Regions from separate parts of the Streptomyces sp. NPDC030296 genome, predicted to be linked through region 2. Evidence: predicted binding sites of a transcription regulator. Region 2 holds the regulator's gene; each other region holds the start of a gene.
The links. The regulator HrcA, encoded in region 2, represses chaperone genes, less so after heat shock. The targets are predictions, from matches to a motif close to TTNGCACTCNGNNNNNCNGAGTGCNAA.
Positions count from the first base shown of each region.

Region 1: a site for HrcA is predicted at 7,351-7,377, ahead of groES (co-chaperone GroES). Genes of this name have one in related genera too.
Region 3: a site for HrcA is predicted at 6,089-6,115, ahead of groL (chaperonin GroEL). Genes of this name have one in related genera too.

Region 1 is NZ_JBVICQ010000003.1:137,328-147,659, reverse strand. Features, by position in the region: gene ACZ4Z3_RS08790 (response regulator transcription factor) at 1-290, opposite strand, end outside; gene ACZ4Z3_RS08785 (WhiB family transcriptional regulator) at 682-1,011, shown strand; gene ACZ4Z3_RS08780 (LysR family transcriptional regulator) at 1,141-2,037, opposite strand; gene ACZ4Z3_RS08775 (MOSC domain-containing protein) at 2,118-2,810, shown strand; gene ACZ4Z3_RS08770 (hypothetical protein) at 2,960-3,430, shown strand; gene ACZ4Z3_RS08765 (SDR family NAD(P)-dependent oxidoreductase) at 3,330-4,103, shown strand; gene ACZ4Z3_RS08760 (ester cyclase) at 4,208-4,915, shown strand; gene groL (chaperonin GroEL) at 5,110-6,738, opposite strand; gene groES (co-chaperone GroES) at 6,896-7,204, opposite strand; gene ACZ4Z3_RS08745 (polysaccharide deacetylase family protein) at 7,444-8,472, opposite strand; gene ACZ4Z3_RS08740 (class I SAM-dependent methyltransferase) at 8,650-9,852, shown strand; gene ACZ4Z3_RS08735 (RNA polymerase sigma factor) at 10,167-10,332, opposite strand, start outside.
Region 2 is NZ_JBVICQ010000001.1:248,403-258,734, forward strand. Features, by position in the region: gene ACZ4Z3_RS01055 (16S rRNA (uracil(1498)-N(3))-methyltransferase) at 262-1,011, opposite strand; gene ACZ4Z3_RS01060 (nitronate monooxygenase) at 1,008-2,198, opposite strand; gene dnaJ (molecular chaperone DnaJ) at 2,422-3,558, opposite strand; gene hrcA (heat-inducible transcriptional repressor HrcA) at 3,559-4,575, opposite strand; gene ACZ4Z3_RS01075 (MBL fold metallo-hydrolase) at 4,893-5,630, shown strand; gene ACZ4Z3_RS01080 (DUF3097 domain-containing protein) at 5,673-6,482, shown strand; gene hemW (radical SAM family heme chaperone HemW) at 6,750-7,982, opposite strand; gene ACZ4Z3_RS01090 (SpoIIE family protein phosphatase) at 8,013-10,332, opposite strand, start outside.
Region 3 is NZ_JBVICQ010000022.1:50,901-61,232, forward strand. Features, by position in the region: gene otsB (trehalose-phosphatase) at 1-635, shown strand, start outside; gene ACZ4Z3_RS38780 (alpha,alpha-trehalose-phosphate synthase (UDP-forming)) at 732-2,141, opposite strand; gene ACZ4Z3_RS38785 (glucosyl-3-phosphoglycerate synthase) at 2,354-3,298, opposite strand; SAM riboswitch class I at 3,430-3,573, shown strand; gene thrC (threonine synthase) at 3,592-4,893, shown strand; gene ACZ4Z3_RS38795 (MoaD/ThiS family protein) at 4,947-5,222, shown strand; gene ACZ4Z3_RS38800 (cold-shock protein) at 5,686-5,889, shown strand; gene groL (chaperonin GroEL) at 6,279-7,901, shown strand; gene ACZ4Z3_RS38810 (NADH:flavin oxidoreductase) at 8,109-9,233, shown strand; gene ACZ4Z3_RS38815 (superoxide dismutase family protein) at 9,437-10,069, shown strand; gene ACZ4Z3_RS38820 (Uma2 family endonuclease) at 10,092-10,332, opposite strand, start outside.

The DNA.
Region 1 (10,332 bases), on a different contig from region 2:
CCGGCGGCGACGGCGAGCGCCACGCCGTCCAGGTCCTCGGCGACGGTGAGCATGATGATGCGCGCACCGGGGTCGGCGGACAGCAGCCGCCGAACGGTCTCGACGCCGCCCAGGCCGGGCATGCGTACGTCCATCAGAATCAGGTCCGAGCGGTCGGCCCCCCAGCGGCGGAGGACTTCCTCGCCGTTGGCCGCCGTGGTCACGCGCTCGACGCCGGGCACGGTCGCCACCGCACGGCGCAGCGCCTCTCGGGCAAGCGGGGAGTCGTCGCAGACGAGGACGGATGTCATGGCCGTCCTCCGCAGCTGATGCGCGTCACCTTGAGCCTCCAGGCTGGTACGAAATCGTCACCTGTGCGGTCGACACTCACGAGCGGACACGAACGCCTGCCCGAGCGCTTCTTCCTTCAACCGCCTCCGACCTCTCAACGACGGTCACTCGAAAGAGTTACGGGATGGCTGGCCACCTTCGGCACTCTACGTGAGGGCACGGACACGGTGCAGACATGCGCAACAGACCCTCAACGTTTCATCACAACCTATGCCCCATTCAGCCGTTTTTGTTCCTATTTGCCGGTGTCTGGAGCTAGATTCGCAATGAGTCATATTTTCATCTCCTTAGATAGTCCATGTACGGTCATGGGCACCATATCCTCTCAGAACGGCAACAAGGGGACACGTAATGGCAGATTTCTCCCGCCTTCCCGGACCGAACGCTGATCTGTGGGACTGGCAGCTCCTCGCGGCCTGCCGAGGGGTGGACAGCTCGCTGTTCTTCCACCCCGAGGGAGAGCGCGGCGCGGCGCGGAGCGCTCGTGAGAACTCGGCCAAGGAGGTCTGCATGCGCTGCCCGGTACGCGCCCAGTGCGCGGCCCACGCCCTCGCGGTCCGTGAGCCGTACGGCGTGTGGGGCGGGCTGACCGAGGACGAGCGCGAGGAGCTCATGGGACGTGCCCGGCACCGCCTGGTGTCGGCGTCCACACCCGTCGGCGACGCCGGCTCGAACAACTGAAGGAACGTTTCATCAGGCGCCGCCCCGGGCGGACGCCACAACAGCGCGTACGACCGCTCCACGACCCGGCGGTCGCTCGGAGGGAGAGTCCGGCTCCGTGGAGGCCGTGCCCCGCACCGACGACGGTGACTAGCGGGTCGCCGCCTTCGTCAGTTGGTCGAGGGTCGCGGCGACCGTGGGGACCCGGGCCAGGTCCGGGAGGGTGAGCGCCACGATCTCCCGGTGCACCACCGGCTCCACCGTGATCATCCGTACCCCCTTGGGCCGCACCGACTCGATGGCCAGTTCCGGCAGGACCGCGACGCCGAGGCCCGCGCCCACCAGACCGACCACCGCCGGGTAGTCGTCGGTGGCGAAGTCGATCCGCGGGGTGAAGCCCGCGCTCTCGCAGACCCGCACCAGCTGGCCCCGGCAGCGGGGGCAGCCGGCGATCCAGGGTTCCCCCGCGAGTTCCCCGATGCCGATGGACCGCGCGCCGGCCAGCCGGTGCCCCTGCGGGACGAGGCCGACGAGACGGTCGGTGAGCAGGGGGCGTACGACCAGGTCCTCCCACTCCTCGGCGTTCGCCGCGCCCTCGTAGCGGAAGGCGAGCGCGATGTCGCAGTCGCCCTCGCGGAGCAGTTCGACGGAGCGGGGCGGTTCGGCCTCCTCCAGGGAGACCCGGGTTCCGGGGTGGGCGGCGCGGAGGGCGGCGAGGGCGGTGGGGACGAGCGTGGAGCTGCCGCTGGGAAAGGAGACCAGCCGGACCCGGCCGGCGCGCAGACCCGCGATCGCGGCGACCTCCTCCTCGGCCGCCGTCAGACCGGCGAGGATGCCGGCCGCGTGCCGCACGAGCGCCTCGCCCGCCTGGGTCAGCCGCATCTCGCGGCCGCCGCGTACCAGCAGGGGCGTGCCGACGGACGATTCCAGCGCCTTCATCTGCTGGCTCACGGCGGGCTGGGTGCAGCCGAGTTCACGCCCGGCAGCCGAGAAGGAGCCGGTGGTGGCTACGGCGCGCAGGACGCGGAGATGACGGGCCTCGATCACGGGTCGAGCATAAGGGTGGCTTGGAAGGGGCGGCGAATATTGCGTCGACGCTTTGACCGACGCTCGCCTAGCGTGCCGGTATGAAGCTTTTGTCACTGAACCTCGGGCAGGCCGCGGCGGTCGACGTCCCCGAGGAGTCGAAGCGCGTGACAGGGATCGACAAACGGCCGGTGGCCGGGCCGGTGCGGGTGGCCGCGCCCGGGCCGAAGGGGGTGGGCGGCAGCGGACTGGCCGGGGACGCGGTGTGCAACAGACGGCATCACGGCGGGAACGACCAGGCGGTCTACGCGTTCGCCCGCGAGGACCTCGACGCGTGGGAGCAGGAGCTCGGCCGGGACCTGCCCAACGGGTCCTTCGGGGAGAACCTGACGACCGAGGGCCTCGACATCTCCGGCGCGCTCATCGGGGAGCGCTGGCGGATCGGCGCGGAGGTCGTCCTGGAGGTCACCGCCGGCCGCGTCCCCTGTCTGAATTTCCAGCGGCACCTCGGTGAGCGCGGCTGGGTCAAGCGTTTCGCGGGGAAGGGCGAGCCCGGGGCGTATCTGCGGGTGGTGCGGCCGGGCGAGATCCGGGCGGGCGACCCGATCGAGATCGTCCACCGCCCGGACCACGACGTCACCGTCGCCCTCGCCTTCCGCGCCACGATGAACGAGCGGGAGCTGCTGCCGCGTCTGCTGGCCGCGGGCGAGGCACTCCACCCGGAGATCCTGGAGTCGGCCCGGACGTACGCGGCCCAACAGGACGGAAACGCCGACTCGGCAACTCGACGGTGACGCCGGACATCTGAGACCCCGTGACCCACGAGGCCGGGCGCCGCACGGCTCCTAGGGGTGATCCCCGGGGAGCGGGCCGGGGGTGGGTCAGGGAGGGGCCAGGGGCGGTCCCGGATGTTCGCCGACGGGCGGGGCGGAACGCTGGAGGCATGTCGCGGATCAAGCGTGTCCTCATCGTGCTCGGCTCGGTCGTCACTGGCGTGGGGCTGACGATCGGCGACCTGTTCACATGGCTGTGGACGGGCGCCGACGTCAGCACGACCGGCCGGGGCGCCTTCGACGAGAAGCTGGCGATACCGCCGCTCGCGAAGTCGTCCGTCGACAAGCACGGCACCCGCGTCCTCGATCGGCGCATGCGGGCCGGCACCACCGAGTTCAAGGACGCCGTGAAGACACCGGCCTGGGGCTGCCGCGCCGCACCCGGCACACGCGCGGCACGTCCAGGGGCGGGGACGACCGGGCCGGGTCCGCCGCCGTGGGCAAGCGGATCAGCGCAGTCCGGGTCACTACCCTTGCGCCATGACAACGGCTCTGATTACGGGATCGACCGCGGGCATCGGCGCAGCCTTCGCGCGGCGGCTGGCGGCGGACGGGCACAACCTGGTGCTGGTGGCGCGTGACACGAAGCGGCTGCGGGAGCAGGCCACGGAGTTGCACGACCGGCATGGCATCGAGGCGGAGGTCCTGACGGCGGATCTGGCGACGGACGACGGCATCGAGGCGGCGGCGAAGCGGCTGTCCGACCGCAAGAACCCGGTCGACCTGCTGGTCAACAACGCGGGTTTCGGCAACAAGGGCCGCTATCTCGACGTCTCGATGGCCGACGAGCTGAAGATGCTCAAGGTGCACTGCGAGGCGGTGCTCCGGCTGACCTCCGCGGCGACCGAGGCCATGCGGGAGCGCGGCCGGGGCGGTGTCGTGAACGTGGCGTCGGTGGCGGCGTTCGTGCCGCGGGGGACGTACGGCGCGTCCAAGGCGTGGGTGGTGCAGTTCACCCAGGGCGCGGCGCGGGACCTGGCCGGCAGCGGTGTCCGTCTGATGGCGCTGTGCCCGGGCTTCGTCCGCACGGAGTTCCACGAGCGGGCGGGCATGGGCACGGACAACATCCCGGGCTGGATGTGGCTCGACGCGGACAAGCTGGTCACGGCGGCCCTGGCCGACCTGTCCCGCGGCAGGACGGTCTCGATCCCCGACCCGCGCTACAAGGCCCTGATGGGTGTGGTGAAGGTGATGCCGCGGGGGCTGCTGGGCGGGGTCAGCTCGAAGACGGGGCGGAAGTACGGCCCCCAGTAGCCGGGCTGGCCGAGGCACCCTCGTCGCGCAGCGGGTGAGCGGGAGGCGGCGCGGGGTGAGAATGGAGCTGTCCGACCGGACCCAGGGGGGCCGGAGGTGGTCTTGTGACGTTTGTACAGCTCATCGACTGTAGGACGAGCCGGTTCGACGAGATGGACCGGCTGATGGACAGGTGGATCGAGCAGACCAAGGGAAAGCGGACGGCGACACACAACATGATCGGGAAGGACAGGTCCGACGAGGGGCACTTCGTCGAGATCGTGGAGTTCCCGTCGTACGAGGAGGCCATGCGGAACTCCCAGCTGCCGGAGACGGACCGGATCTTCAACGAGATGGTGGCGCTCTGCGACGAGATGCCGACCTTCACGGATCTGGACGTGGTGCGGGACGAGCAGCTGAACGCGGACACCGCGCGGAGGTTCTTCGAGACGCTGGGCACGCGGGGGGAGCTGCCCCCGATGAACGATCTGCTGGTGGAGGACTATCACGACCACGACCCGGCCAACCCGCAGGACGTGATCGGCATGGACGCGGCCCGGCGTGAGTTCGCGATGTGGCGGGCGGGTTTCGACTTCTCGTTCACCATCGAGGACCAGCTGGCGCAGGGTGACCGGGTGTGCACGCGGTGGACGTGGAACGCCACGCACAAGGGCGAGTTCCTCGGTATCGCGCCCACCGGGAGGAAGGTCTCCATGACCGGGACGACCATCCATCGCTGCTCGGCGGACGGGAAGCTCGCCGAGGGGTGGTGGCAGTACGACCGGCTCGCGCTGATGGCGCAGTTGGGGGCCCTGGAAGGGGTGGAGCGCTGAGCGAGCGGTAGGCGAGCGCTGGGCAGGGCGGCGGCCGGGAGCGCCTGGGGAGACCGCCGGTAGGACGTGTGTGCACCGTGCACGGGAGAAGCCCCCGTTCCGGCGGGCGGAACAGGGGCTTCTCGCAGGGGTCCGCCTCGGAGGGCGGTGTCCGGCCTCAGTGGGCCGGCGTCGCCTCGGAGGGCGGCGTTGCCTCAGTGGGCGTGGCCGTGACCGTGGCCGTGGCCCGCCTCGGCCGGCTCCTCTTCCTTCTTCTCGACGACCAGGGTCTCGGTCGTGAGGAGGAGGGAGGCGATGGAGGCGGCGTTCTCCAGGGCGGAGCGGGTGACCTTGACCGGGTCGATGACGCCGGCCTTGACCAGGTCGCCGTACTCGCCGGTGGCGGCGTTGTAACCGCTGCCCTTCTCCAGCTCGGCGACCTTGGAGACGATGACGTAGCCCTCCAGGCCGGCGTTCTCGGCGATCCAGCGCAGCGGCTCGACGGCGGCCTTGCGGACGACGGAGACACCGGTGGCCTCGTCGCCGTCCTTGCCGAGGTTGCCCTCGAGGACCTTCACGGCGTGGACGAGCGCGGAGCCACCACCGGAGACGATGCCCTCCTCGACCGCGGCGCGGGTCGCGGAGATGGCGTCCTCCAGACGGTGCTTCTTCTCCTTCAGCTCCACCTCGGTGGCGGCGCCGACCTTGATCACGCACACGCCGCCGGCCAGCTTCGCGAGGCGCTCCTGGAGCTTCTCGCGGTCCCAGTCGGAGTCGGTGTTCTCGATCTCGGACTTGATCTGGGCGACGCGGCCCTGGACGTCCTCGGAGTTGCCGGCGCCGTCGACGATCGTGGTGTCGTCCTTGGTGACGGTGACGCGGCGGGCGGTGCCGAGCACGTCGAGGCCGACCTGGTCGAGCTTGAGGCCGACCTCCTCGGAGATGACGGTGGCGCCGGTGAGGACGGCCATGTCCTGCAGCATCGCCTTGCGGCGGTCGCCGAAGCCGGGGGCCTTGACGGCGACAGCGTTGAACGTGCCGCGGATCTTGTTGACCACGAGGGTGGAGAGGGCTTCGCCCTCGACGTCCTCGGCGATGATCAGCAGCGGCTTCGAGGCGTTGGCCTGGATGATCTTCTCCAGCAGGGGCAGCAGGTCGGCGATGGCGCCGATCTTGCCCTGGTGGATGAGGATGTAGGGCTCGTCGAGGACGGCCTCCATGCGCTCCTGGTCCGTGACGAAGTACGGCGACAGGTAGCCCTTGTCGAAGGCCATGCCCTCGGTGAAGTCCAGCTCCAGACCGAAGGTGTTGGACTCCTCGACGGTGATGACACCGTCCTTGCCGACCTTGTCCATCGCCTCGGCGATGAGCTCGCCGACCTGCTGGTCCTGGGCCGACAGCGCGGCGACGGCGGCGATGTCGGACTTCTCGTCGATCGGGCGGGCCGAGGCGAGCAGGTCCTCGGAGACCGCGGCGACGGCGGCGTCGATGCCCTTCTTCAGGGCGGCCGGGGAGGCGCCCGCGGCGACGTTCTTCAGGCCCTCGCGCACCAGCGCCTGGGCGAGCACGGTGGCGGTGGTGGTGCCGTCACCAGCGATGTCGTTGGTCTTGGTCGCCACCTCCTTCACCAGCTGCGCGCCGAGGTTCTCGTACGGGTCCTCGATCTCGACCTCGCGGGCGATGGTCACACCGTCGTTGGTGATGGTGGGGGCGCCGAACTTCTTGTCGATGACGACGTTGCGGCCCTTGGGGCCGATCGTCACCTTCACCGTGTCGGCAAGCTTGTTGACGCCGCGCTCGAGGGCGCGACGGGCGTCCTCGTCGAACTTCAGGATCTTCGCCATGGCAGCGGGAGCCCTCTCGGAAATCTCGGGTGAATGCAGGCTGCGCCCCGGGCGCCCGGCTTTTAGTGGTCGCGGGGGCCAGGGGCGCAGCTCAAAGCAATGTGTTTCGCGAAGTGACGCGCCGCGCTGGGCGGCGGGCTGCCTCGCGAGAGGTGAACTACTTGTCGATGATCGCGAGGACGTCGCGAGCCGACAGGACGAGGTACTCCTCGCCGTTGTACTTCACCTCGGTGCCGCCGTACTTGCTGTACAGCACGATGTCGCCGGTCTGGACGTCGAGCGGCAGACGCTCGCCGTTCTCGAAGCGGCCCGGACCGACGGCCAGGACGACGCCCTCCTGGGGCTTCTCCTTGGCGGTGTCCGGGATGACCAGGCCAGAGGCGGTGGTCTGCTCGGCGTCGAGCGGCTGGACCACGATGCGGTCCTCGAGCGGCTTGATGGCAACCTTGGAGCTGGTGGTCGTCACGATCCGACCTCCCCCTTCGGAGATCTCACGGGGTTAACTGTCTGAGGTGGCGACCAGGTGGATCCGTCGTCGCGGGTGCCGGACCTGCCCGTCGCGTAGTTGGCACTCTCCAGGGGGGAGTGCCAGACCTGAGACTATGACCGTGGTTAGCACTCGGTCAAGCGGACTGCTAATTGCGGCCGCGTGGCGTGGTGCGGGACCCCGGGTTGCCGCGAGGTTCCGCCCCGCGGAGGTGGCCCTCAGAGGTAATCCTCCAGACGACCCACCGTCAGGCCCTGTTCCTGGATGCGGCGCAGGAGACCGGTCGTCACCCGGGTGAGCGTGGCGCCGTCCAGCCGACCCGGACCCCGGCCCTGGACATGGACGTGGACGTGGACGATGTCGCCGGGCCGGAGCCGGTCGCCGGCGGCGGTCGCGGCGCCGGTGGCGGTGGGACGGAAGCCGTCGGCGCTCATGGACGCGCGCCACAGGACGACGGCGGCGATGCCGCAGTCGGCGGCGGCGCGGAGCGTGGTGGTGTCGTAGACCCCGTACGGCGGGCGGAACAGGGTGGGGCGGACACCGAAGCGCTGCTTCAGCTTGTCCTGCTGGCCGCAGATCTCGGCCCGCTGCCCGGCGTACGGCAGGCCGCGCAGGGCGATGTGGTCGAGGGTGTGGTTCTGCACGGTGGCGCCGACCTCGCGGAGCCGGGCGAGCCGGCCGTAGCCCGGCCCGACGACGCTGTCCGTGAGGAACATGCTGACCGGCAGCCGCAACTCCCGCACCATCCGCACGAATCCCGGGTCCTTCTCCGCACCGTCGTCGAACGTCAGGAACACGACGTTGTCGCGCGTCGCGACGCGCTCGACGACAGGGGCCAGACCGGGGCGCACGGCCCCGGCCACGGACGGCCGGTCGGGCTTCTGGGGAGCCGGGACGAGCGGCCCGGCGAGCCCCCAGCGACGGTATGCGGGCGGACGGGCAGGGGCGTGGGGCGGGTTGGTGTGACGCCGGGGCGGATCGGTGCGACGCCGGGGCGGATCAGCGCGGTGCCCGGGCTGGTTGGCGTGACGCCGAGGCGGGTCGGTGTGGTGATCGGATGGGTCATGACCGGGCGCCGGGGCCGCGCGGCCGTGGGCCGGGGCCGTCGTCTGCCGCCCTTTCTCCATGGATCTCGTCGCGGAGGTGCCGTCCCCCGCGGTGCCGCCCCCGGCACCCTCGGCGTCGCCCCCGGCGCACCCGGACACCACCATCGCCACGATCACCACGGCGAGCGTCAGCACAGGCATGGCGCATGCGCCCCGGAGGCCGCCGGCCGGCCTCCGATGACTCGTCCGCTTCACCCTCGTTTCATCATGTTGTCGCACGAGTCGCATGGCGCCGCATCCTCGCAGGGCACGCCCGGCGCCCCGGCCCGACACCGCCACCACCGGCGCGCCGTCCACCGGGTGGCCCACAATGGCCCGGTGAACGACCTCTCCCCCGACTCCCTCCTCGCGCCCCTGCTGACCCCCGAGGGCCGTGCCCTCCTCGACGAGGTGCGCGGTGTGGAACCGGCGCGGGAGCTGGCCGTGGCGACGCGTCTGCGACGCACGCACCCGGCGGAACTGGTCTCGGCGGCCATCGCCCAGGCGAGGCTCCGGCAGCGGGCCGTGGCGAAGTTCGGGGCCGAGGACGCGGCACGGATGTTCTTCACGCCGAACGGGGTCGAGCAGTCGACGCGGACGAGCGTGGCGACGTACCGGGCGGAGTGCTTCCGGGCGCTCGGCGTGCGGTCGGTCGCGGACCTCTGCTGCGGGATCGGCGGGGACGCGATCGCGTTCGCGCGGGCCGGTATCCGCGTCCTGGCCGTCGACCGCGACCCGCTGACCGCGGCGGCGGCCCGTGCCAACGCGGACGCGCTCGGGCTCGCCGATCTGATCGAGGTCCGCGAGGCGGATGTGACGGAGGTGGACACGACCGGGTACGACGCCGTGTTCGTCGACCCGGCCCGGCGTTCCTCCAAGCGCGGCCGGATCTTCGACCCGGAGGCCTACTCACCGCCCCTGTCGTGGGCCGTGTCGGCCGCGCTGAAGGCGCCGCTCGGCGCGCTCAAGATCGCACCGGGCATCCCGCACGAGGCGATTCCGCCCGAGGCCGAGGCCGAGTGGATCTCGGACGGCGGGGACGTGAAGGAGGCCGTGCTGTGGTTCCGCGCGAGCGGGACGCCGGGGGCGCGGCGGGCGGTGCTGCTCCCCTCGGAGGCCGGGATTTACGCCGCCCCCGACACGATGCTGCCCGACCCGGCGGTCCGGCCCGTCGGGCGGTACCTGTACGAGCCGGACGGCGCCGTCATCCGCGCCCATCTGGTCGCCGAGGTCGCCGAGGATCTGGAGGGCGGGCTGATCGACCCGACGATCGCGTACATCACCGCCGACGAGCACCACGTCACGCCGTACGCGACCGCGTACGAGATCACCGACGTGCTGCCTTTCAACGTGAAGAAGCTCAAGGCGCTGCTGCGGGAACGCGGGATCGGCATCCTGACGGTGAAGAAGCGCGGGTCGGCCGTCGAGCCGGAGGAACTGCGCCGCAAGGCCCTGCCGAAGCCGCACGGCACCGCCTCGACGACGGTCTTCCTGACGCGGGTGGCAGGCGCGCCGACGATGCTGCTCGGCCATCCGGCCTGAGCCGACCGAGTCGCGCCGACGCCCACGCGGCCGCAGGACCGCGCCCGACCCTCTGCGCCGCACCGCCCGCAGGGGCGGCCGACCGGAGCAGGCACCCGCGCCGAGCCCTCCGCGGGGGCCGATCCGGCCTGCGGAGGCCGACCGGCCTGCGAGGGGCCGAACGGTTGGCGAGAGGCCGAACGGTTTGCGAGAGGCCGACGGGGCCTGCCGGGGCCCGACCCGGCCCAGGGCCCACGCACCGGGCCGCGTCAAGGACGGCTCTCCGGCCTCCTTCGCCTCACCCGACTTCTCCGCCCTTCACGCCTCCTTCGCCCTCACTCGCCTTCTCCGCCCTCCCCAACCCCCGGCTCCGCCCGCTCCCCCGCCTCCCCCGCCTCCTCCGCCCGTGCCAACAGCAGTCGGCGTTCTCGTTCGTTGCGGGCCAGTGTGGCCGCTCGTTCGAACTCCTCGCGGGCCTCCGCCGGGCGGGCCAGGCGGGTG
Region 2 (10,332 bases):
CCAGCCGGGGTGTTCCCCGCGCGACCGTGGATATGCGCCCAATAGCTCGGGCCGGGGGGTTCGTGGGCGGGTGCGGGTGAGTGGGGGTTGTTCGCGCACTTCCCCGCGCCCCTGAAGGGTCGGGCCTGCGGCCCGCCCTTCATCCTGAAAAGCACGGGGCGCAGCCCCGGTCGCTTTTCAGGGGCGCGGGGAACTGCGCGAGAAACCACGAACCACCCGCACCCGCCAAACCGACGCACACCCCCGAGTTACTAGGCGCCGTCAGCCCCAACGCCCCGTACGCGTCAGCAACAGCGCCCCCGCCGCCGTACCCGCCGTGGACGTCCGCAGAACACTCGGCCCCAGCCGGTACGCCCGGGCCCCGGCCTCCGCGAACAGCGCCAACTCCTCCGGGGAGACACCCCCTTCGGGCCCCACGACCAGCACGATCTCCCCGGCGGAGGGAAGTTCGGCCGAGGCCAGCGCAGCGTCACCGCTCTCGTGCAGGACCCCCGCGAAGTCCGCCCCCGCGAGCAACTCGGCGACCTGCTTGCCCGTCGCCAGTTCGCCGACCTCGGGGAACCGTACGCGCCGTGACTGCTTGCCCGCCTCCCGTGCGGTCGCCCGCCACTTCGCGAGGGCCTTGAGCCCGCGCTCGCCCTTCCACTGGGTGATGCACCGCGACGCCGCCCACGGCACGATCGCGTCGATGCCGACCTCGGTCATGGTCTCGACGGCCAGCTCGCCCCGGTCCCCCTTCGGCAGCGCCTGCACGACGGTGATCCGGGGCCGCGCGACCGGCTCCTCGTGGACGGACTCCAGGTCCATCACCACGAGCCGGTCCTTGCCCTCGGCCGCCTTGACGATCCCTTCGGCCCAGCGCCCCCGGCCGTCGGTGAGGACGACGTCCTCGCCGGGCCGCAGCCGCTTCACGGAGACGGCGTGCCGCCCCTCGGGCCCGTCGAGGACGAACTCGCCGCCGCTGCGGGGCGGCAGCTCCAGCGACTCGACGACGAAGACGGGAGCGGTCATCGGCCCTCACCGCCCGCCGCGGCCCCGGAGCCGGCCTCGTCGGAACCGGAAGCGGAACCGGGCGCCGAGGACGACGCGGCGGTCGGCGCGGAGACCGAGCCCGGCCCGGCCGTGCCGATCCCGGCGGAGACGACCGCGGCCCGCGCCTCGGCGATCTCGGCGGCCAGGAGCGCGACCAGTTCCCCGGCGGGCAGCTCCCGCGCCATCCGGTGCCCCTGTCCGGCCCACAGGGCCATGCCCTGCGCGTCCCCGGCCTTGGCGGCGGCCTTGCGCAGCGGCGACGTCAGATGGTGGACCTCGGGGTAGGCGACGGGCGCGTAGGGCCCGTGCTCGCGCATGAAGCGGTTGACCAGTCCCCGTGCCGGGCGTCCGGAGAAGGCGCGGGTCAGCTCCGTCCGCACGAACAGCGGGTCGGTCAGAGCCCGCTTGTGCACGGCGGCGGCCCCGGACTCGGGCGTGGCGAGGAACGCCGTACCGAGCTGGGCGGCGCTCGCGCCCGCCGTGAGGAGGGCGGCGATCTGGCCGCCGCGCATGATCCCGCCGGCCGCGACGATCGGCAGGGCCACGGCCTCCCGGACCTGGGCGACGAGGGCGAGCAGTCCGATGCCGGCGCAGTCCCGCTCGGGGTCGTCCCGGTGGGTGCCCTGGTGGCCGCCGGCCTCGACGCCCTGCACGATCACCGCGTGGGCGCCCGACCGCTCCACGGCCTGCGCCTCCTCCGCGGAGGTCGCGGTGACGAGGGTCAGGGTGCCCTTGCGGGCGAGGGACTCGACGACCTCGGGGGTCGGGCAGCCGAAGTGGAAGGAGACCACCGGGACGGGGTTGTCGAGGAGGACGGCGAGCTTGGCCTCGTAGCCGTCGTCCCGCCCGCTGTCGGGGTCGCCCAGTTCCGTGCCGTACCAGGAGGCCTCACCGGCCAGCTGTTCCGCGTACACCTCGACGGCGGCGGGCTCCGAGTACTCGGGCTGCGGCATGAACAGGTTCACGCCGAACGGGCGTGAGGTGAGCGCCCGGAGCGCGTTGATCTCCTGGTACATCCCGTCGGCCGTCTTGTACCCGGCGGCCAGGAACCCCAGGCCTCCGGCCTCGGACACGGCGGCGGCCAGCGGCGGGACGGAGACACCGCCCGCCATCGGGGCCTGCACGATCGGGAGGGGAAAGAGATCGGTCAGTGCGGAGGAGGACATGGCCGCATGTTGTCACGTCCCCGAACCGCCGCCGAATTGGGTGCGCGGGTGGTTCGGCCGCGGGTGGGTGGGGGCTGGTCGCGCAGTTCCCCGCGCCCCTGAAGAGAACGGGCCTGCGGCCCGCCCCTTCATGAAAAGCACGGGGCGCAGCCCCGGCCGCTTTTCAGGGGCGAGGGGAGTTGCGCGAACAACCACGACGAGCCCGCAGCCGAACAACCAACGGTCAGCGACCGTTGAACGCGTCCTTCAGCCGTGAGAACAACCCCTGCTGCCCCGGCTGGAACTGCCCCGTCGGCCGCTCCTCCCCCCGCAGCGCCGCCAGTTGCCTCAGCAGCTGCTCCTGCTCGGGGTCGAGCTTGGTCGGGGTCTGCACCTCGACGTGGACGATGAGGTCGCCACGGCCCCCGCCGCGCAGGTGCGTGACACCGCGCCCGTGCAGCGGGATCGACTGGCCGGACTGGGTGCCGGGCCGGATGTCGACCTCCTCCAGACCGTCCAGCGTCTCCAGCGGCACCTTCGTGCCGAGCGCCGCCGCCGTCATGGGGATCGTCACCGTGCAGTGGAGGTCGTCGCCGCGCCGCTGGAACGTCGGGTGCGGCAGCTCGTGGATCTCGACGTACAGGTCACCGGCGGGACCGCCGCCGGGCCCGACCTCGCCCTCACCGGCGAGCTGGATGCGCGTGCCGTTGTCGACGCCGGCCGGGATCTTCACGGTCAGCGTCCGCCGCGACCGCACGCGTCCGTCGCCCGCGCACTCGGGGCACGGGTTCGGGACGACCGTGCCGAAGCCCTGGCACTGCGGGCAGGGCCGCGAGGTCATGACCTGGCCCAGGAAGGACCGCGTGACCTGCGAGACCTCACCGCGGCCGCGGCACATGTCACAGGTCTGCGCGCTCGTACCGGGGGCCGCGCCCTCGCCGCTGCAGGTGCCGCACACCACGGCCGTGTCGACCTGGATGTCCTTCGTCGTGCCGAAGGCGGCCTCGTCGAGGTCGACCTCCAGCCGGATCATCGCGTCCTGGCCGCGGCGCGTGCGCGAGCGGGGCCCGCGCTGGGACGCCGTGCCGAAGAAGGCGTCCATGATGTCCGAGAAGTTCCCGAAGCCACCGGCGCCGAAGCCGCCCGCGCCTCCGCCGCCCGACTGGGACAGCGGGTCGCCGCCCAGGTCGTAGACCTGCTTCTTCTGCGGGTCCGAGAGAACCTCGTACGCCGCGTTGATCTCCTTGAACCGCTCCTGCGTCTTCGGATCGGGGTTGACGTCCGGGTGCAGCTCGCGAGCGAGCCTGCGGAACGCCTTCTTGATCTCGTCCTGGGACGCGTCGCGGCGCACGCCGAGTACGGCGTAGTAGTCCGTGGCCACTTAAGACTCCGCCAGGATCTGTCCGACGTACCGTGCCACCGCTCGTACCGCTCCCATCGTTCCCGGATAGTCCATGCGCGTAGGTCCGACCACGCCCAGTTTGGCGACTGCCTCGCCGCCCGAACCGTAGCCGACCGAGACGACGGACGTGGAGTTGAGTCCCTCATACGCGTTCTCGTGACCGATGCGGACGGTCATGCCCGAATCCCCCGCCTCCCCCAGCAACTTGAGGAGGACGACCTGTTCCTCGAGGGCCTCGAGGACGGGCCGGATGGTGAGGGGGAAGTCATGTCCGAAGCGGGTCAGATTGGCGGTGCCGCCGATCATCAGCCGCTCCTCGTTCTCCTCGACAAGGGTCTCCAGCAGCGTGGAGAGCACCGTCGAGACCGTACCCCGGTCCTCGACGTCGAACGCCTCCGGCAGGTCCTCGACCAGCCGGGGCACATCGGTGAACCGGCGGCCCGCGACCCGGCTGTTCAGCCGGGCGCGCAGATCCGCGAGAGACGTTTCTCCGAACGGTGCCGGGCAGTCGACCATCCGCTGCTCCACCCGGCCGGTGTCCGTGATCAGCACGAGCATCAGCCTGGCGGGGGCCAGCGACAGCAGCTCGACGTGCCGCACCGTCGAGCGGGTCAGCGACGGGTACTGCACGACGGCGACCTGCCTGGTCAGCTGGGCGAGGAGCCGTACGGTCCGCGCGACCACGTCGTCCAGGTCGACCGCGCCGTCCAGGAAGTTCTGGATGGCGCGCCGCTCGGGCGCGGTCATCGGCTTGACGCCGGCCAGCTTGTCGACGAAGAGCCGGTACCCCTTGTCGGTGGGGATACGGCCCGCGCTGGTGTGGGGCTGCGCGATGAAGCCCTCGTCCTCCAGCGCCGCCATGTCGTTGCGGACCGTCGCCGGGGAAACGCCGAGGTTGTGCCGCTCGGTGAGGGCCTTCGACCCCACCGGCTCCTCGGTGCCCACATAGTCCTGGACGATGGCGCGCAGCACCTGGAGTCTGCGTTCACTGAGCATCCGCGCACACCTCCAGCTCGTCTCCCGCGCGATATCCCCCTTGGCACTCACCGCGGGCGAGTGCCAACACTCCCCGCCCAGTGTACGGCGGTGGGGTACGCCCCCGGCAAGGCCGGTCCAGCCATGTCGTGCCGACGTGTACCGACCTGTCCGACGATGTCGCACTGCTTCCTACCGGCGGGTACGGGCGGGGCGCGGGGCGTCGCGGCCCGGCGGGGGTGATGTGGGACACGGGTGCGTCGGCGGGTGGCCGTAGCCCCGGACGCCACGGGCACCGCACCGGCCCCTCCCCCGTCCGCTGGCGCTAGCGTCGGGCCATGACGGTGACTTGGGAAGAGTGCGGGTGGGAGGGGCTGGCGCCGCGGGTCGGACGGTGCCGCCTGCCGGGCTGGGACTGCACGGTCGGGCTGGTGGCCGGGGACGGCGCGGCCCTGATGATCGACGCGGGGTCGAGCCTGCGGGAGGGCGCGCGGTTGCGGGGTCAGGCGCGCGAGCTGCTCGACGGCTCCCGTGTGACACATCTCGCGCTCACCCACTCTCACTTCGACCATGTCTTCGGGGCGTCCGCCTTCGCCGGGGTGGAGGTCTTCGGCGCCGTGGGCCTGGACGCCGTCCTGACCGCCGAGCGGGACGCGCTGCGCGCCGACGCCGTACGCCACGGCCTCCCCGTCGAGGACGCCGCCGAGGCCGCTGACCTGCTCGTACGCCCCCGGCACCAGGTCTCCGGCGAGTGGACCCTGGATCTGGGCGGCGGCCTCCAGGTGCTGCTGGCGAACGTGGGCCCCGGTCACACACCGCACGATCTGGTGGTCCTTGTGCCCGGCTCGTCCGCCGCCCCCGAGATCGTCTTCTGCGGGGACCTGGTGGAGGAATCCGGCGAACCCCAGGCCGGCCCGGACGCCGTGCCCTCCCACTGGCCGGCCGCCCTGGACCGGCTCCTGGAACTCGGCGGCGAGGACGCGCTGTACGTGCCGGGGCACGGGGCGGTGGTCGACGCGGCGTTCGTCCGCGCCCAGCGCGAGGCGCTCGCACGCCGCTTCGGCGTGTCGGGCTGAGCGGGGGCGACTCCGGGCGCGGGTTCTCCTATCGTCATCCGAATGCGCCAGTACTCTCCGGATCTGACCCCGCCGTGGAAGAAGCCCAAGCCGGTTCCCGAGGTCCCGGCCGATCCGGGCCTGGTGGTCGAGGAGGCCGACACCGGTTTCTGCGGTGCGGTGATCCGCTGCGAGGCGGGCACGGTCACCCTGGAGGACCGCTTCGGCAAGCACCGGGTGTTCCCGCTTGAGCCGCGGGGGTTCCTGCTGGAGGGGCGGGTGGTGACGCTGGTGCGCCCCTCGTCCGCCGCCCCGCCTCGGCCGACCCGCACGGCGTCCGGCTCGGTCGCCGTCCCCGGCGCCCGCGCCCGGGTGGCCCGCGCCGGCCGCATCTACGTGGAGGGCCGCCACGACGCCGAGCTGGTCGAGAAGGTGTGGGGCGACGACCTGCGGATCGAGGGGGTGGTGGTGGAGTACCTGGAGGGCGTCGACGACCTCCCGGCGATCGTCGAGGACTTCGCCCCGGGCCCCGACGCGCGACTGGGCGTCCTGGTCGACCACCTGGTCCCCGGCAGCAAGGAGTCCCGCATCGCCGCGTCCGTGACGGGCGAACACGCGCTCGTCGTGGGCCACCCGTACATCGACATCTGGGAGGCGGTGAAGCCGTCGTCCCTGGGCATCGCGGCGTGGCCGAGGGTGCCGCGCGGCCAGGACTGGAAGACCGGGGTGTGCCGGGCACTGGGATGGCCGGAAAACACCGGTGCGGCGTGGCAGCGGATCCTGGGGAGCGTCCGGTCCTACAAGGACCTGGAGCCGGCACTGCTGGGCAGAGTGGAAGAACTGATCGACTTCGTCACGGCCGGCGACGGATAAGCCGGTCGCCTCACGAGGTCTCGGAGGCCGACGGAGGGCGGCCGACGAGGGCGGCCCGATCGGCGACGGCCAGCCGGTCGGCCGGCGAGGGCCCGCAGCGCGGCACGCGCCCTGGAGCACGCCCGGCGCCCCCCATGCCGTAAAGGAGCGCGGTGAACTGCGCGAGCGGCCACAAACCGACCCGCGGCCGCAAGATCACAGTCACCCGGCAGACGCGTAGGGTGGCCGGGGCGGCCCGCTCGGGGTCGGTCGGCGGCAGGTGGTCGGTCAGTCCACGAGGTCTCGGACGACCGCGTCGGCGAGGAGGCGGCCCCGGAGGGTCAGTACCGCGTGCCCCTCGTCGTACGGCTCCTTCGCCAGCAGCCCGTCCGTGAGCGCCCGGTGCGCGGCCGCGCGCCCGGCCTCCCGCAACAGGTCCAGCGGCACGCCCTCCCGCAGCCTCAGCTCCAGCAGGATCCGCTCCACCCGGCGGTCCTCGTCCGACAGCAGCTCCCGGCCCGCTCCCGGCGACCTCCCCGCCGCCAGCGCGCCCGCGTACGCGCCGGGGTGCTTGACGTTCCACCAGCGCACGCCGCCGACATGACTGTGCGCGCCGGGGCCCGCGCCCCACCAGTCCGCGCCGCGCCAGTACAGCTCGTTGTGCAGACACCGGCCGGCGTCGGAGGTCGCCCAGTTGGAGACCTCGTACCAGTCGAAGCCGGCGGCCGAGAGCATCTCCTCGGCGATCAGATAGCGGTCGGCGTGCACGTCGTCGTCCGTCATCGGCACCTCGCCCCGCCGGATCCGCCGCGCGAGCTGGGTGCCCTCCTCGACGATCAGCGCGTACGCGGACACGTGGTCCGGCCCGGCGCCGAGCGCCGCGTCCAGGGAGGCCCGCCAGTCGTCGTCGGACTCGCCGGGCGTGCCGTAGATCAGGTCGAGGTTGACGTGCTCGAACCCGGCCGCGCGCGCCTCCGCGACACACGCCTCGGGGCGCCCCGGCGTGTGCGTCCGGTCGAGGATCTTCAGCACGTGCTGCCGCGCGCTCTGCATACCGAACGAGACCCGGTTGAAGCCACCGGCCCGCAGGGTCGCCAGGTACGCGGGGTCCACGGACTCCGGGTTCGCCTCCGTCGTCACCTCGGCGTCGTCCGCGAGCCCGAACTCGTCCCGGATCGCCCCGAGCATCCGTACGAGATCGTCGGCGGCCAGCAGCGTGGGGGTGCCGCCGCCCACGAAGACCGTGCGGACGGGCCGCGGGTCGTCGCCGAGGACCTTGCGGGCGAGGCGGATCTCGTCGGCGACGGTGTCCGCGTAGTTGTCGCGGGACGCGAGCACACCGCCGGTGCCGCGCAGCTCGGTCGCGGTGTAGGTGTTGAAGTCGCAGTACCCGCAGCGGGTCGCGCAGTACGGGACGTGCAGATAGAACCCGAGGGGCCGCTCGGCCGCCCCGGCCAGGGCGTGCGCGGGCAGCGCCCCGTCGTCGGGAACGGGCTCACCGTCGGGAAGTGCGGAAGGCATGCGTTCCATTGTCCAGCACCGGCGCGACGTCTACTCCGCCTGAAGCACCAGCAGCGCCAGGTCGTCCTCCGGGGCGCCCTGGCCGAACTCGTGCACGAGTCGACGGATGCGCTCGGCGATCAGCTGGGCGTTGAGCCCGGCGCAGCCGGCCAGCGCGCTCGCGAGGCCGTCGCCGTCGTCGAACATGACGGGACCGCTGCGCCGCTCGGTCACCCCGTCGGTCACGCTGAGCAGCGTGTCGCCGGGGCGCAGCTCGAACGTCTCGGAGACGTACTCCGCGTCCTCGATCACCCCGAGCAGGGTCTGCGGCTCGGCCACGGTCCGTACGTCGCCGCCGGGCCCGAGGAGCAGCGGCAGCGGATGCCCGGCGGAGGCGAGGGTGCAGCGGACCCCGCCGTCGAAGGGGACGAGTTCGCCGTAGAGGAGGGAGAGGAAGCGGGTCTGGGAGGCCTCGGGGTCGACGAGGCCGGGAGCGCCCGCCGTGACCAGGGCCCGCGCGGCGGCGTCGGCCGTCTCGGTCGCGTCGTCGAGGAGGAGTTGGTTGAGGCGGTCGAGCACGTCGGCGACGCCGTAGCCCTCGCGGGCGAGCAGCCGGAGCCAGGGGCGGGCGAGGCCGATGACGACGGCGGCCTCCGGGCCCTTGCCCTGGACGTCGCCGAGTGCGAAGCACCAGCGCCCCTGGCCCGCCGGGAACAGGTCGTAGAAGTCGCCGCTGGGCCCGCCCTTGTCGCGCGGCTCGTACACGAGGGCGCTGGTGACGCCGGGGATCTCGGCGACCGCGCCCGGGAGCAGCCCGCGCTGCAGGACACGGCTGATGGTGGCCTGGCGGGCGTACTGTCGGGCCGCCCCGATCGCCAGCGCGATCCGGCGGCTGAGGTCCTCGACGAGCCCGGTCAGCTCGTCCGGGAAGCGGAGCAGCCCGGCGCGGCCGATCACGAGCGTCCCGAGCGGTCGCCCACCGGCGATCAGCCGGTACGCGAGCGCCGCCCCGCCCTCGACGCCGCCTCCGGGTCCCCCCTCACCCCGGCCTCCGGACGACGACCCCGGCCCGCCTGCCCGCCGCGACGCGGGAGCCGGCTCGGCGGCGGCCGCGCTTTCGGGCGCGCCCGAGCTTCGCGCAGTGGCTGCACTTCCCGGCGCACCCGTCGCAGCCGCCGCAGCCACCGCTCCCGCCTCGGCGGCCGGAGACGCCGGGGTTGCCGAAGCCGCCGAGGTGGCCGAACCTGCCGCCGCACCCGAGTCCGCCACGACCTCCGTGTCGCCCATCCGGGGCCACGGCACCGGCACCGCACGCGACCGCACCGACTCGGGGAGCCTGGGCGGGTGCTTCTCCAGGGCCCTGCGAAGGTCCTCGATGCGGTTCTCGCTGCCGTGCCAGACCCGGGCGAGCCGGGGCGCGGGGCCGAGCGAGCCGTCGGAGCCGCGCCAGCCGAGGGTCTCGTCCTCCAGCCACACCGCGCACCAGTCGGCGAGGCGGGGCACCAGGAGCTGTCCGGCGAGTGCGGCGACCAGGTCCTCGTCGAGCTGCCCGGCGAGCAGATCGGACGCCTCGGCGAGGAACGAGAGGGCGCCCCGGTTCAGCCACTCCCGGTCCCCCTCCACCCCACGCCGCGGAACCGGCGCGACGAGGTCGGCCGGCCCCCGGTCGACGGGGCCGGGAAGCCCGGTGGAGTCATCGGGGTCATGGAAGCCGTCGGAGCCGACCGGGCTCAGGGAGTGGACTACGTTCACGGGGTTGACCGGACCGCCCGCACCGGCCACGCCAACAGAACCGACCGAGCCGACCGAGCCGACCGGCGCGACCGGCGCGACCGGCGCGACCGGCGCAGCGTCAAGCGAACCGACGGCGTCCACCAAGCCCTCCGGACCACCAGGCCCGACCGGGTCAAGGCCTTCACCCGCCCCCTCACCCCCACGCCCGCGCTCGACCCCGAGCCCAGCCCCAGCCCCAGCCCCAGCCCCACCGGCGTACGCCCGCGCATCACCGCCCCCAGCCCCGGCGTACACCCCGACGCCCGCATCCTCCCGCCCCTCGACCCCGGCGTACGCCGCCGCGCCCCCGCCCTCGGGCCCGACGTACGCCCCCACCCCCAACTCCCCGTCCACCGTCAGTTGCCCTCCGCGCACCGGCAGTTCGCCGTCCACGGTCAGCGCCCCGTCCACCGGCAGCCGGGCCCAGACCGTCTTCGTGCCGGTCCGATACGTGATGCCCCACGCCTCGGAGAGCGCCGCGACGAGGCGCAGGCCGCGGCCGTACTCGGCGGCACCGTAAGGACGTTCGACGAGGTACGGGCGTGCGGCGCCCTCGTCGCGTACCGCACGGGAGGGATGGTGGTCGGAGACCTCGACG
Region 3 (10,332 bases), on a different contig from region 2:
GCCCCGCAGCCGTCGCGGTCCGCCACGGAGGCTTCGCCGGCGTACCCGGCCTGGAACACCTCACCGTGCTCGGCCACTACGGCGCCGAACGCTGGGACGCCGCGACCGACACGGTCACCGCGCCGCCCCCGCACCCCGGGGTCACCGCCGTCCGCGCGGAACTCCCCGCGGTGCTGGAGCGGGCCGGGGCGGGGGAGGGCACCTGGATCGAGGAGAAGGGGCGGGCCGTCGCCGTCCACACCCGGCGCGCGGCCGATCCGCAGGCCACGTTCGAGGCGCTGCGTGCGCCTCTGACCGACCTCGCCACCCGTCATGGCCTCATCGTCGAACCGGGCCGGATGGTCCTCGAACTGCGGCCCCCGGGGATGGACAAGGGCGTCGCCCTCCGTCGGCACGTCGTGGAGTCCGGCGCGACGGCCGTCCTCTACGCCGGGGACGACCTCGGCGACCTGCCCGCGTTCGCCGCGGTGGAGAAGCTGCGGGGCGAGGGCGTGCCGGGGTTGCTGGTGTGCAGCGGCAGCGCGGAGGTGACGGAGCTGTCGGAGAGGGCGGATCTGGTGGTGGACGGGCCGGAGGGGGTGGTGCGGTTGCTGGCGCGGATCGCCGGGTGCGTGGAGGTAGGGGGCGCCCAGTAGCTCGGGGGTGCGCGTCGGTGTGGCGGCTGCGGGTGGTTCGTGGTTTCTCGCGCAGCTCCCCGCGCCCCTGGAGGGACGCACCCCCGGCCCGAGCTACTAGGCCCTCAGCTCCCCCAACTGATCCAAGAACCACCGGGCCGGTGGCAGAGCCGTCGCCGCCGCCGTCAGGCGTTTCGTGCGCTCCGCCCGCTCCTCCGGCCCCATCGACAGCGCCTCGTGCAACGCCCCGGCCGTCCCCCCGATGTCGTACGGGTTGACCACCACCGCGTCGTCGCCCAGTTCCTCGAACGCCCCCGCCTCCCGCGACAGCACCAGCACGCAGCCCCTGTCGGAGACGAGCGGTACCTCCTTGGCGACCAGGTTCATGCCGTCGCGGATGGGGTTCACGAGGGCGACGTCGGCGAGGCGGTACGCCGCCAGGGAGCGGGCGAAGTCGTCTTTGACGTGGAGGACGACCGGGGTCCAGCCCGGCGTCCCGTACCGCTCGTTGATCTCGGCCGCCACCCGCTGGACCTCGGCGGTGTACTCCCGGTACACGGCGAGGTCCTGCCGCGACGGGTACGCGAAGGCCACGTGCACGACGCGCTCGCGCCACTCCGGGCGGTCGTCGAGGAGCTGCCGGTACGCCAGCAGGCCCCGCACGATGTTCTTGGACAGTTCCGTGCGGTCGACCCGGACGATCGTGCGGCGCGGCGTGCCGTCGGGAGCCGTGCCGATCTGCTCCCGCAGCGCGACGATCCGCTCGTCGACGTCCGCCTCGTGCGCGCGGGCCCGCAGGAAGTCCGCGTCGGCGCCGAGCCCGTGCACACCGATCCGGGTGCCGGAGGTGGAGTCGGGGCCCAGGACGGCGTGGCAGCACGCGGTGAACGCGTCCGCCCACCGCCGGGTCAGGAACGCGGCCCGGTCGGCGCCGAGGATGCCGTCCAGCACCTCCGCGGCGATGTCGTCGGGCAGCAGCCGGAAGTAGTCGACGGGCGCCCACGGGGTGTGCGAGAAGTGGCCGATCCTGAGGTCGGGGCGCAGCTCGCGCAGCATCCTCGGCACGAGCGTCAGGTGGTAGTCCTGCACGAGCACGGCCGCGCCGTCCGCCGCCTCCTGTGCCAGCGCCTCGGCGAAGGAGCGGTTGTACGTCTCGTACGCGGTCCACTGGGCCCGGAACTCCGCGTCGAAGACAGGCTCCAGAGGGGTCTGGTACAGCATGTGGTGCACGAACCACAGCGCGGAGTTGGCGACGCCGTTGTACGCGGCGTGGTGGACGTCGGCGGGGATGTCCAGCATGCGTACGCCGGGCTCGCCGACCCCGCGGCGTACGGCCTCGCGGTCGCCGTCGCCGAGCGCGGAGCACACCCAGAGGGCACCGGCGTCGGGGCCGATCGCCGACAGGCCGGACACGAGTCCGCCGCCGCCGCGCTTCGCGGTGAGACCGCCGGAGTCGTCCTGGGTGTACGAGACGGGGCCGCGGTTGGAGGCGACCAGCACCTGGGCTGCAGCGTGCGTTGATGCCATACGGCTCAACCTAGCCCGTGTTCGAACCGCTCAAACGTACGGTTCGGCCGTATACAGGAGCGCCCAGGGGGGTGGGGGTGACTTGTGCGTCGGCGGGTGCGGGTCCGTTGTGGTTTCTCGCGCAGTTCCCCGCGCCCCTGAAGGGAACGGGCCTGCGGCCCGCCCTTCACCTCACCCGCCGACGAGACCGCACCCGGCATTCCTCAGGCGCCCTACGCCGCCTTCCGTTCCACGTACTCCGCGATCTCCGCCATCGGCGGTCGTTCCTCCAGGTCCACCGAGTACGTCCGCGGCTCGAAACCCTCCGAGCCGCGTTCGAACTGGGTCAGGACGGGACGGATCAGGTGGCCGCGGGCCAGACGGAGCTGGGCCGTGCGGTAGATCGCCGCGGACATGCGGCCCAGGGCCTGCCCGTCCTGGTGACGGTGTTTGCGGACGCCCACGTCGACCTGGGCCAGCGCGTCGAGGCCGACGAGGTGGAGCGCGTCGACGAGCATGCCCAGTTCGATGCCGTAGCCGACGGGGAACGGGAGCCGCTCCAGTAGGGAGCGGCGGGCCGCGTACTCGCCGCCCAGCGGCTGGACGAAGCCCGCCAGCTGGGGCCAGTGCATGTTGAGCAGGGGGCGGGCCATGAGTTCGGTCACCCGGCCGCCCTGGCCGGCGGCCGCGCCGAGCGGGCGGTCGTACATCGCCTTGACCAGGTCGACGCCGGGGTCGGTGAGCAGCGGGCCGACGATCCCGGTGACGAAGTCGGACGAGAACTCCTTGAGGTCCGCGTCTATGAAGCAGACGATGTCGCCGGTCGTGACCAGCAGCGACCGCCACAGGACCTCGCCCTTGCCGGGCACGGCGGGCAGGCGCGGCAGGATGTCGTCGCGGTGGACGACCCGCGCCCCGGCCGCCGCCGCCACCTCGGAGGTGCGGTCGGTCGACCCGGAGTCGACGACGACGACCTCGTCGACGAGCGGGACCTGGTGCATGAGGTCATGGCGGATGACGGTGACGATGTCGCCTACCGTCTCCTCCTCGTTCAGCGCGGGCAGGACGACACTGACGGTCTGCCCCGAGGCCCGTTTGGCGGCAAGGATCCTGTGGAGCGGGCGATCGGTCACGGACCAGGAGCGGGTGCTCAGCCAGCGCTCGACTTCCTTCAGCACAGTGCGCGGCTCCTCTGCGTTCATCTCGCGGTTCGGACGGCTCTCTCAACTGTCCTGGCCTTCGGTTACAGTCTTGAACAACGCTGATGACCATCGCATGTCGGTGCTCGTGTGCGTATACAACCAAATACCGCTCATCCAGAGGGGCAGAGGGATACGGCCCGATGAAGCCCCGGCAACCCTCCAGCTGTCTTGTCACGTCGCCGTGGCGAGGTCCGGCTAGGGAAGGTGCCAAATCCGTCTCACGACGAGATGCGTCGTGAGGAAGATGAGGAGAAAGGGCCTCGCCTCACATGGCTGCGCAGACTGTTGCCACCGAATCCACGACCACCGACGGTGCCGCGAAGAGCGTCGACCTCGGCCCCGCCGCCGCCCTGAGCTGTCGCGAGTGCGGTCACCGCGTCCCCCTCGGGCCGGTCTTCGCCTGCGAGGAGTGTTTCGGCCCGCTGGAGATCGCGTACGACTACTCCGCCTACGACACGGAGGAGCTGCGCAAGCGGATCGAGGCCGGCCCCGCGAACATCTGGCGGTACGCGCCCCTGCTGCCCGTCCCCGCCGACGTGGCGACCAAGCCGAACCTGAACCCCGGCTGGACCCACCTCGTCAAGGCCGACAACCTCGCCCGTGAGCTGGGTGTCACCGGCGGCCTCTACATCAAGGACGACTCCGGCAACCCGACGCACTCCTTCAAGGACCGCGTCGTCGCCCAGGCCCTGGAGGCCGCGCGCGCCTTCGGCTTCACCACCCTGTCCTGCTCCTCCACCGGCAACCTCGCCGGCGCCGTCGGCGCCGCCGCCGCCCGCGCCGGCTTCCGCTCCTGTGTGTTCATCCCGCACGACCTGGAGCAGGGCAAGGTCGTCATGGCCGCCGTCTACGGGGGTGAGCTGGTCGGCATCGAGGGCAACTACGACGACGTGAACCGCTTCTGCTCCGAGCTGATCGGCGACCCGGCCGGCGAGGGCTGGGGCTTCGTGAACGTCAACCTGCGGCCGTACTACGCCGAGGGCTCCAAGACCCTCGCGTACGAGATCTGCGAGCAGCTCGGCTGGAAGCTGCCGGACCAGCTGGTCGTGCCGATCGCCTCCGGCTCGCAGCTCACGAAGATCGACAAGGGGCTCCAGGAGCTGATCAAGCTCGGGCTCGTCGAGGACAAGCCGTACAAGATCTTCGGCGCGCAGGCCGAGGGCTGCTCGCCGGTGTCCGTCGCGTACAAGGCGGGCCACGACGTCGTCCGGCCGCAGAAGCCCGACACGATCGCCAAGTCGCTGGCCATCGGCAACCCGGCGGACGGGCCGTACGTCCTCGACATCGCCCGGCGGACCGGCGGGGCCGTGGAGGACGTGACCGACGAGCAGATCGTCGACGCGATCAAGGTGCTCGCCCGGACCGAGGGGATCTTCGCGGAGACCGCGGGTGGCGTGACCGTCGGCGTCACGAAGAAGCTGATCGAGAACGGGCTGCTGGACCCGGCGCTGACGACCGTCGTGCTGAACACCGGTGACGGTCTCAAGACGCTGGACGCGGTCGCCGGAACGGGGCTCACCGCGACCATCCGTCCCAACCTCGACTCGTTCCGCGACGCCGGGCTCGCGTAACCACCCAGCCCCGCGCCCCCAGCTCTGCCGCACACACCCGGAGGTCACCAGTCATGAGCGTCAGCGTTCGCATCCCCACCATCCTTCGCACCTACACCGGCGGTCAGGCCGAGGTCCAGGCCGAAGGCGCCACCCTCGCCGAGGTCATCGCGGACCTGGAGAAGAACCACACCGGGATCGCCGCGCGCGTCCTCGACGACCAGGGGAAGCTGCGACGCTTCGTGAACGTGTACGTGAACGACGACGACGTGCGGTTCGAGCAGGGTCTGGAGACGGCCACGCCGGACGGTGCGGGCGTGTCGATCATCCCGGCCGTCGCCGGTGGCTGATCACCGTTCTGTACCCGGCGGTAGTAACCGTCGGTAACATTGATTACGGATTGTTCATCGAATTGCCCCCTCCGTGAGAGAAGCGGAGGGGGCAATTCTCTATGGTTGAGCACGGTACAGTTGGGGAACCCGGCCCGCTTGTCGTTGTGATTTCATGCCGGGCGCATATCCAATCGCGCCGCACGCCCTATATGAAGTAGCCAAAGTCTGTAGGGCATTTGTGTGTTTCGCGCCTTTTATGGGGCCCGACTTGCCCTGAATTCGGGGGAATTGTTCGTACATTCCCGACCGGGCCTGTCCAGATTTTCTCGTCCGATTGCCCTGTTGCAGACGGCAGTTGGGCAGATACATTCAGCCGCGGTCGACGCGTTCCGGCGCACACCCCCAACCGTTGGGGGGTGAGGTCTGACCCGGGTCCGCGAAGTGCGGATCTGTGCAAGGGCCAGTAATAGGGGAGTTAGGCATGGCTCAGGGCACCGTCAAGTGGTTCAACGCGGAGAAGGGGTACGGCTTCATCGCGGTCGACGGTGGTGCGGATGTATTCGTCCACTACAGCGCGATCCAGATGGACGGTTACCGCACCCTGGAAGAGGGCCAGCGGGTCGAGTTCGAGATCTCGCAGGGTCAGAAGGGTCCGCAGGCGGACATGGTCCGTCTCGCAGGCTGAAGCAACGCGCCGGTTAGCAGCGACGTTCTTCGTTCTTCTCGGAGGGTCCGCGCCCCGTACTCGGGGTGCGGGCCCTTCCGCGTGTCCGGGCCGCGTGTCCGGGGCCGCGTGTCCGGTCCGCCGCCGCCTGATCGTCCGTTCGGGAGGGGCGCCGACCGGGCGCGTAGGGGTGCGTTCACCTGCGGATCATCCGGAGGCGCTTGCACTCGACCATGCCGAGTGCTAATCATTGGCGTTAGCACTCTGAAGGTGAGAGTGACAACGAAGGACCGGGTCGGTGAGGCCCGCAGGCCAGATGGGGCAAGGAACCACGAGGCAGGCGAGCCGTCCGTCGCGGGCGCGGGCGCGGTCCGAAGGAATCACCCCCAGTCCTGGAGGGACCACTTCACATGGCCAAGATCATCGCGTTCGACGAGGAGGCGCGGCGCGGCCTCGAGCGCGGCATGAACCAGCTCGCGGACGCCGTCAAGGTGACGCTCGGCCCCAAGGGTCGCAACGTCGTCCTCGAGAAGAAGTGGGGCGCCCCCACGATCACCAACGATGGTGTGTCCATCGCCAAGGAGATCGAGCTCGAGGACCCGTACGAGAAGATCGGCGCCGAGCTGGTCAAGGAAGTCGCCAAGAAGACGGACGACGTCGCCGGTGACGGTACGACCACCGCGACCGTCCTCGCCCAGGCGCTCGTACGCGAGGGCCTGCGCAACGTCGCCGCCGGTGCCAACCCGATGGCCCTGAAGCGCGGTATCGAGAAGGCCGTCGAGGCCGTCTCCGGTGCGCTGCTCGACCAGGCCAAGGAGGTCGAGACCAAGGAGCAGATCGCCTCCACGGCCTCCATCTCCGCCGCCGACACCCAGATCGGCGAGCTGATCGCCGAGGCCATGGACAAGGTCGGCAAGGAAGGCGTCATCACCGTCGAGGAGTCGCAGACCTTCGGTCTGGAGCTCGAGCTCACCGAGGGTATGCGCTTCGACAAGGGCTACATCTCGGCGTACTTCGCCACCGACATGGAGCGCATGGAGGCGGTGCTCGAGGACCCCTACATCCTCATCGCCAACTCCAAGGTCTCCAACGTCAAGGACCTGCTCCCGCTCCTGGAGAAGGTCATGCAGTCGGGCAAGCCGCTGCTGATCATCGCCGAGGACGTCGAGGGCGAGGCCCTGTCGACCCTGGTCGTCAACAAGATCCGCGGCACCTTCAAGTCCGTCGCGGTCAAGGCCCCGGGCTTCGGTGACCGCCGCAAGGCCATGCTCGGCGACATCGCCATCCTCACGGGCGGCGAGGTCATCTCCGAGGAGGTCGGCCTCAAGCTGGAGAACGCGACCCTGGACCTCCTGGGCCGCGCCCGCAAGGTCGTCATCACCAAGGACGAGACCACGATCGTCGACGGTGCCGGCTCCGCCGACCAGGTCGCCGGCCGCGTGAACCAGATCCGCGCCGAGATCGAGAACAGCGACTCCGACTACGACCGCGAGAAGCTCCAGGAGCGCCTGGCGAAGCTCGCGGGCGGCGTGGCCGTCATCAAGGCCGGTGCCGCGACCGAGGTCGAGCTCAAGGAGCGCAAGCACCGCATCGAGGACGCCGTCCGCAACGCGAAGGCGGCCGTCGAGGAGGGCATCGTCGCCGGTGGTGGCGTGGCCCTGCTCCAGGCCTCCCAGGTCTTCGAGAAGCTGGAGCTGGAGGGTGACGAGGCGACCGGCGCCAACGCCGTGAAGCTCGCCCTGGAGGCCCCGCTCAAGCAGATCGCCGTCAACGGCGGCCTCGAGGGTGGCGTCGTCGTGGAGAAGGTCCGCAACCTCCAGGTCGGCCACGGCCTGAACGCCGCGACCGGTGAGTACGTCGACATGATCGCCTCCGGCATCATCGACCCGGCGAAGGTGACGCGTTCCGCCCTGCAGAACGCCGCGTCCATCGCCGCGCTGTTCCTCACCACCGAGGCCGTCATCGCCGACAAGCCGGAGAAGGCCGCCGCGCCCGCCGGTGGCGGCATGCCGGGCGGTGACATGGACTTCTGAGCCTCCTCGTAGCGAGAAGGTTCGGACCCGGTCCGTCAGTACCGAGGGCGGCACTCCCTGTTCCGACAGGGGGTGCCGCCCTCGGGCGTGTCCGGGGTCACACAAGCCGCCGGTCCTCGGTGGAATGCCGTGGCTGGCGGGGAGGTTGACGAGTACAGCGATTCATGCACATGCATATAGCGCCCGACCTCTCCGAGGAGTCCCCACGTGACCACCGCGTCCACCTCCCGTGCCGCCGACGTTCTCTCCCGGCCCGCCGTCATCAATGGGCTGACCGTGCCGAACCGGATCGTCATGGCTCCGATGACCAGGAACTTCTCACCGAACGGGGTGCCGGGGCCGGATGTGGCCTCGTACTACGGGAGGCGGGCGGCCGCGGGCGTGGGCCTGATCGTGACCGAGGGAACGTATGTGGGGCACGAGTCGGCGGGGGAGAGTGACGGGGTGCCCCGGTTCCACGGGGAGGAGCAGCTCGCGGGGTGGGCGAAGGTCATCGAGGCGGTGCATGCCGGGGGCGGGACGATCGTGCCGCAGCTCTGGCACATCGGGACCGTCCGGGAGCAGGGGAAGCCCCCGTTCCCCGAGGCGCCGGTGCTCGGTCCGTCCGGGTTGCGTGGTGACGGCAGTGTCGCCGAGGGCGGGCGAGCCATGACGCAGACCGACATCGACGAGGTCGTGGCGGCGTTCGCCAAGGCCGCCGCCGACGCCGAGCGCATCGGCATGGACGGCGTCGAACTCCACGGCGCCCACGGCTATCTGATCGACCAGTTCCTGTGGGAGCGCACCAACCGACGCACCGACGCCTACGGCGGTGACATCGTCGCCCGTACGAAGTTCGCGGCGGAGGTCGTGGCCGCCGTGCGCGCGGCGGTCTCGCCGACGTTCCCGGTCATCTTCCGGTTCTCGCAGTGGAAGCTCGGCGCCTACGACGCGCGGCTCGTCGACAGCCCCGAGGAGCTGGAGGCGCTGCTGACCCCGCTCGCGGCAGCCGGCGTCGACGCTTTCCACGCCTCCACCCGCCGCTACTGGCAGCCCGAGTTCGAGGGCTCCGACCTCAACCTCGCCGCCTGGACCAGGCAGCTCACCGGCAAGCCCGTCATCACCGTCGGCTCCGTCGGCCTCCACGGCGATGTCACGACGGCCTACCAGGGCGAGAGCTCCGAGGTCCGCAACATCGAGGACCTGCTCGACGGTCTGGAGGAGGAGCAGTTCGACCTCGTCGCCGTGGGCCGTGCGCTGCTCCAGGACCCGGAGTGGGCGGCGAAGGTGCTGGGCGGCCGCTTCGACGAGCTGAAGGCGTTCGAGCCCGCTTCCATGGCGTCGCTGAGCTGAGCATGCCACTGGGCCGGGACTTTTCGCCAAGTCTCCCCAGTACCCGGCGGTAGTGATCCAATTCCGCCGAATGTGCCGCTGTAGTGTCATGGGTGCGGCGTCGCAAGGCATCTCAACTGCCAGCCGATGAGCGGCAGTTGAGGTGCCTACTTTCTTGCGCGACCGCTCCCCTTCCCCCCCCACGAACGGGACTGGACAAGCTCATGGCACGACACAAGCTCACCCTGAAGCGCAAGCGGCTCATCGCGGCCGTCGCCGCCGTCGGCGCGGTCGCCGGCGGCCTCGGCATCGCGGCCGGCGCGAACGCCAGCGAGACCACCGCCGAGACCTCGAAGAAGCAGCCCGTGGTCAAGGTCGTCGTGAAGTCGGCCCTCGCTCCGGCGGCCACCGCGGACGTGGCACCGGCGGTCACCTACGACACCGAGCTCGCGCCGCTCGGCGCCCGCGTCCAGGTCAAGGAGGAACTGCGGCGCGACGGCGGTACGCGCATCGAACTGCGGCTGAGGGACCTGGTCGCGAACCGCGCGTACGGCGCCCACGTCCACACCAAGCCGTGCGGCAAGCTGCCCGCCGACGCCGGGCCGCACTACCAGGATCAGGCCGACCCGGTGCAGCCGTCCGTCGACCCGAAGTTCGCCAACCCCGACAACGAGGTGTGGCTGGACGTGAACACGAACAAGAACGGCTCGGCGCGTGCGATCGCCACGGTGGACTGGCGGTTCCGGGCGGGCGGGGCGCGTTCGGTGGTCGTGCACGAGAAGAGCACGTCCACGCATGCGGGGCACGCGGGGACGGCGGGTGCCCGGCTGGCCTGCGTGAACGTGCCGTTCAAGTAGGCCAGGCCGGAGGCTGCCCGGGTCAGGCGTAGTCCTTGAGCTTCTCGGTCTTGAGGGTGACGGAGACGGGCGCGGGCAGCTCTACGGTGGCCCCCCAAGGGTGGGAGGCGGTCCGCTGGTAGCGGCCGTTCTCAGGCTCGCTGAAGACCTTGAGGGTGTTGTCGTCGCGGTCGATGAGGAGGTATACGGGAATCCCGGCCTCCGCGTAGCCGACGGGCTTCTCGACGCGGTCCCGCTTGTTGGTGTCGTGGTCGCGGGAAGTG